Linked DNA regions of Granulimonas faecalis. Each later gene encodes a partner of the first gene's protein in a complex. Links are inferred from orthologs where the notes say so. Each region holds a gene or a part of one and is shown on either strand. Other genes may lie near its edges.

Evidence for each region. Proteins that work in one complex are often made in the same cells at the same time.
Region 2: the proteins of ptsP (region 1) and OR600_RS01155 are in contact, whole or in part, in an NMR structure (PDB 2MP0), measured with the Escherichia coli proteins. The link is inferred for Granulimonas faecalis from one-to-one orthologs.

Annotation. Positions count from the first base shown.
Region 1 is NZ_BQKC01000001.1:797,570-800,436, forward strand. It holds ptsP (phosphoenolpyruvate--protein phosphotransferase), read left to right. Parts: upstream 1-515; coding sequence 516-2,219; downstream 2,220-2,867. Other genes in the region: OR600_RS03620 (HPr family phosphocarrier protein), read left to right, coding at 116-379; OR600_RS03630 (YveK family protein), read left to right, coding at 2,682-2,867. UniProt on the Escherichia coli protein: General (non sugar-specific) component of the phosphoenolpyruvate-dependent sugar phosphotransferase system (sugar PTS).
Region 2 is NZ_BQKC01000001.1:248,595-251,388, forward strand. It holds OR600_RS01155 (PTS sugar transporter subunit IIA), read left to right. Parts: upstream 1-1,042; coding sequence 1,043-1,546; downstream 1,547-2,794. Other genes in the region: OR600_RS01150 (hypothetical protein), read left to right, coding at 668-994; OR600_RS01160 (DUF6485 family protein), read right to left, coding at 1,608-1,823; OR600_RS01165 (DEAD/DEAH box helicase), read right to left, coding at 2,116-2,794. UniProt on the Escherichia coli protein: The phosphoenolpyruvate-dependent sugar phosphotransferase system (sugar PTS), a major carbohydrate active transport system, catalyzes the phosphorylation of incoming sugar substrates concomitantly with their translocation across the cell membrane.

The sequences.
Region 1 (2,867 bases):
CGCAGACAGTTTTAAGCTCGCTGGTACAATCAACTCGGTAAAACGGGGAGGGGTGCCCCTTCCTGGAGCCCTCAAAGGGGCAGGTAAGCAAGCCTTTATTAAAAGGAGAAGGAACATGGTTTCTCAGACCGTCACCATCATCAACCCCACCGGCCTCCACATGCGCCCCGCCGGCCTCTTCGCCTCCACCATGGGCAAGTTCAGCTCCAACGTCACCATCAAGGGCAACGGCAAGGAGATCAACGGCAAGTCGCCCATGGCCATCATGGCCGGCGGCCTCGGTGCCGGCACCGAGATCGAGATCGTGTGCGAGGGATCCGACGAGGCCGACGCCCTCAAGGCCGCCGTGGAGCTCGTGGAGAGCGGCCTCGGCGAGTAGCTCTTAAGGCCCCTCGGGCTTCCAAGAGCCCATAGCCCTGTTTCACCTCGGGGGGCGCGACCGCTTGGACCCAAGCGCCGCGCCCCCTTTTTCATCCGAGAGAGAGCCGCCCCGGGGCGGCGAGAAGGAGGAACCAATGTTCCAGGGAGTCAACGGCTCCGACGGCATCGGTATCGGCCAGGCCCAGGTGGCCGTTGAGCCGGACCTCAGCTACACCCCCACGGCCCATAACGACCCCGCCGCCGAGCGCGAGCGCTACAACGGCGCCCTCGAGGCCTTCTGCGACCGCACCCAGGCCCAGGCCGACCGCATGGCGGTCACGGTGGGCGAGGAGGAGTCGCAGATCATGATCGGCCACATCAACATGGCCCGCGACCCGTTCATGATCGACGAGATCAACAACCGCATCAACACCGGCATGAGCGCCGAGCAGGCCGTGGACGAGGTCTGCGACATGTTCTACGGCATGTTCGCCGGCATGGACGACCCCATGATGCGCGAGCGCGCCGCCGACGTGCAGGACATCCGCGTGGGCCTTCTGGCTAACCTGCTGGGCAAGGAGGTCGTGGACCTCTCCGTGCTGCCTGCCGGCTCCATCGTCGTGGTGCACGACCTCACCCCGTCCATGACGGCGGACATCGACAAGGAGAACGTGGCCGGCATCGTCACCGAGACCGGCGGCCGCACCTCCCACTCCGCCATCATCGCCCGCGCCTTGGAGATTCCCGCGGTCCTCTCCGTGCCCAACGCCTGCACCATCTGCCGCAACGGCGACACCGTGGTGGTGGACGGCACCAAGGGCGAGGTCTTCGTGAACCCGGACGAGGAGGCCCTCGAGGGCTTCCGCGCCGAGGCTGCCAAGGCCGCCGAGGCCAAGGCCGCCCTCAACGCCTACCGTGGCAAGCCCACCGAGACCGCCGACGGCGACCGCGTGCTGCTCGTGGCCAACATCGGCAACCCCGACGACGCCACCGGCGCCATCGAGCACGACGCCGAGGGCGTGGGCCTGTTCCGCTCCGAGTTCCTGTTCATGGACGCCAAGGAGCTCCCCAGCGAGGAGGACCAGTTCAAGGCCTACCAGAAGGTGGCCCTGAAGATGAAGGACCAGCCGGTCATCATCCGCACCCTCGACGTGGGCGGCGACAAGGAGATCCCGTACCTGGACCTCAAGAAGGAGGAGAACCCCTTCATGGGGTACCGTGCCGTCCGCTACTGCCTGTCCAACCCCGAGCAGTACAAGGTGCAGCTCCGGGCCCTCCTGCGCGCCAGCGCCTTCGGTGACATCAAGATCATGGTGCCCCTGGTGACCTGCCTCGAGGAGATTCGCTCGGTCAAGGAGCTCGTGGAGGAGTGCAAGAAGGAGCTCGACGCCGAGGGCGTGAAGTACAACCCCGACATCGAGGTCGGCACCATGATCGAGACCCCCGCGGCCTCCCTCATCGCCGACGACCTCGCCGCCGAGTGCGACTTCTTCTCCATCGGCACCAACGACCTCATCGGCTACACCATGTGCGCCGACCGCGGCAACGACGCCATCGCCTACCTCTACAGCGTCTACAACCCCGCGGTGCTCCGCTCCATCAAGCGCATCGTGGAGTGCGGCAACGAGGCCGGCATCATGGTGGGCATGTGCGGCGAGGCCGCGGCCGACCCGCTGCTGATCCCCATGCTCATCAGCTTTGGTCTGGGCGAGTACTCCGTGAGCGCCCCCTCCGTGCTCAAGACCCGCAAGACCATCTCCGAGTGGACCAAGGCCGAGGCCGACGCCCTGGCCGAGAAGGTCATGAGGCTCAAGACCGCCGAGGAGGTCAAGGACGCCCTGGCCGAGGCCGCCAAGTAGCCCCGAGCCCCTCATAACTGCCTGACAGGCGCATCGAAGGCCCCCGTCCCCACCAGGGACGGGGGCCTTTTTCTGTGCCGCAGCCACCTTGGCCCGGCAGCCCATTCCACCAAAACTGCCCTTTAATTGTAAGAAAACTTCCCACAAAACTACCCTCTAAAACCAGAGGGATATTATTGCAACGGTGAGCGTCCTAAAAGGATATGAAGGCTTTGCGCTGGCGCCACAGAACAATCAAGGTGCCTTGTTTACACCCAGACTCGGTACCTGATGTAAAACTGCAGGTAGAAATCCATACATTATATACCACGGACTTCAGACAGGAATACGAGAGGGGACCGGCCTCCTATCACCTCATCGGTCATAAACGCGATGGGGGGGGGTGCTATCATTGCCCCCAGCATGAATGGTTAGACACATTCACGCAAAGGTATCTGCACCCAAGGAAAGGACGAGGGGCCCATGACCCTCCTGGAACTGTTCGCACTCCTCAAGAAGCACCTGAGGCTGGTCATAGCGCTGCCGGTGGTGTGCGCGCTCGTGTGCGCGGTGGTGAGCTACGGCTTCCTGCCCAACACCTACACGGCCACCACCTCCATGTACGTGCTCGCCAAGACCGGCGACGGCACCTCCAACACCCTCAACAGC
Region 2 (2,794 bases), 550 kb from region 1 along the record:
CGTCCCCAACGACGGCGCCATCTCGAACTTCGACCCCACCGCCATGGTGGGGGTGCCCTGCGTCGTGGGTAGGAACGGCTACGAGAAGATCTGCCAGGGTCAGATCCCGCAGTTCCAGAAGGGCATGATGGAGCAGCAGGTCTCCGTGGAGAAGCCCGTGGTCCAGGCCTGGGCCGAGGGCAGCTACCAGAAGCTCTGGCAGGCCCTCACCCCCTCGGCCACCATCCCCTCGGCCAAGGTGGCCAAGGACGTCCCGGACGACCTCATCGAGGCCAACAAGGATTCTGGCCCGAGCTCTCGTAAGTTTATATAGTTCATAATCGTTTGGGCCGGCGGGGCGTTGCTCGCCTCGCCGGCTCCCGTGGCCGCCGTCGGCCCCAGAAAGGAGCCTCGCCCATGGCCAAGAAAAACCGCGCCCAGGCCGCCAGCCGCGGGACGCGCCTCGACCCCGAGCGCCGCGAGTCTCGGGAGCAGGCCGAAGGCGTCGCGGCTCCCGTGACGCGCGGCGCGTCTGGTCGGGAGGGGCTCCCGTCGCATGTTCCTCGTCGTGGAAGCGCTGCTCGTTGTGAGCCCCTTTGCCGGGATGGCCGTCTCGGGCTCGCTCAACTTCGATGCGGCCGGCATCGCCAGCCTGCAGGACCTTTTCGCCTGAAGCCCCGCCTTTGCGGTGAGCTTTCTTGCCGCCTGCATCCAACCGCTCGTGGCCTACCTGCTCCATCTGGCCCACAAGCATTACGCCGACGGCGGCGGAGGCTACACGGCGGCCAACCTCGTGGGGCTGCTCTGCGCTGAGATGCTCATGCAGAACGTGGCGGGGCTGGCCGGCATCGTCTTGCTCCTGTGGCGTGTTTGGAGACCTACGGCCAAAGAGCGCGCCCGCTGGCGCAAGGAGCGTCCGTGGGGCGCCAAGGCGGCCGAGGTGTCGGGCGCCATCGTGGTGGTTGTGCTCGCGGCCCTGTGCGCCTTTGCGAGCTGGCGCATCAACAACGGCTAGACAGTTTGAGGGCCGCCCTGCGTGGGAGGCTTGAGGAAGGAGAGGTTCATGGGACTGTTCGACCGCATGTTCAAGGGGGCCGGCAAGGCGCAGAAGGCGCCCGAGGGGCCCCGCGTCCTCTCGCCGGCCGACGGCGAGCTCGTGGCCATCGAGTCGGTGGCCGACCCGGTCTTCGCCGAGAAGACCATGGGCGACGGCGTGGCGATCGTGCCCGTGGGCGGCCCGCTCGCGGCGCCCGTGGACGGCACCCTCTCGGCGCTGTTCCCCACGGGGCACGCGTTCGGCGTGGAGGCCGGGGACCTCTCGGTCATGGTCCACGGCGGCATCGACACCGTGGACCTCGAGGGCGTGGGCTTTGAGGTCGCGGCCGCCCAGGGCGACGCCGTGACGGCCGGCCAGACCGTGGTGACCATGGACGCCGACGCCGTGCGCGCCGCCGGCTACGACCCCACCGTCATGGTGGTGGTCCTGGAGGCGCCCGCCGGCATGACCATGCGCAAGCGCGGGCCCGGCCCCGTGAAGGTTGGGGAGCCGGTGATCTGGTTCGAGTAGCGGGCGCGGTGGTCCAAGGGGCGTGGTTCGAGTTTGGACCGCGCCCCTTTTTTGGTGGATGTCAGCGGAGGTCCTTCTCCACCACGAGCTCGGCGAAGGCCCGGATGGAGTAGGACGGCTGGCCCTTGGCGGTGTCGACAAGGTTCCACAGACAGCTGGGAATCTCGTGCTCGGCAAGGTTCTTGGCGATGCAGGGAGCACAGCCCCGGTCGTGGTTTGACGGGTGATAAGGGCAGACCTGGTCGGTGCAGGTGCAGAAGGGGGAGAGCTGGTCCATAGGGGCTCCTCGGCAGGCTGGCGGCTGGGAAGTCCCTTCATTGTGCCATCCTGCGTCATTCTCCGGGGATAGGGCATGCCGCGGGGGCCTCTGGCATGGGTTTTGGGGCTTGTGCGGGGAGAAGCCCATGCCAGCTGGCCCTGCGGCATGGGTTTTAGTGGTGCCAAGCGGCGAGAACCCATGCCAAGGAGCGCTCTGGCACGGGCTTGCGTAGCACCGATAAGGAAAAACCCATGCCAGAGGCTTCCCTGGCATGGGTCGAGGGGGCACAAAGCGGGTTTGCTCGCAGCTCCTAGCGACGCCCGCTCTTGGAGCGGGTCTTTCCGCCCAGATCGCCGGGGCGGCGACCCTTCTTGCGGGCGGGTTTAGAGGGGCGCGGGCCGTTGTAGCTCTGCCAGCCTTGGCCGGATCCGCTCTCGCGCTGAGATGATCCGCTGCGCTTGCGAGAGCCGGGGCGCCCGTTGCCGCGGCTGCTGTCGCCGCGGCCCTGGCTGCCACGGCCCTTGGTCGAAGCTCCCTGGCGCTTGGCGTTGCTGCTGCGGTTGCCCCTCTCGCCAGGGGCCGTAGGGCTCTTGGCCGTGGCGTCTTTGGTCTTCTTGCCGGTTTCGCGCTCGCCGGCCTTTGCCTTGGGCTTGCCGTGGGAGGGCCGGGGGCCCTTGTCGCGCTTGGCCTGGCGCGCCACGGCCTTTGCGGCGGCGGCCTTCGTGCGGCTCTTGCGGTGCTTGCCGGAGGCGGGCAGGTTCCTCACCTTGGCCGGCACGCGGTCGGGGTCCAGCTCGGGCGGCGTGGTGCCCAGGTCCAGGCCCTTGGTGCGCTCGAAGGCGGGCACGGTGCGGCCCATGAGGGCCTCGGTGGCCAGCATGTCGTCCACGTCGTCGGGCGTCACGAAGGTGAGGGCCCAGCCAAACTCCCCGGCGCGGCCGGTGCGGCCGATGCGGTGGACGTAGTCCTCGGGGTCGCCGGGCACGTCG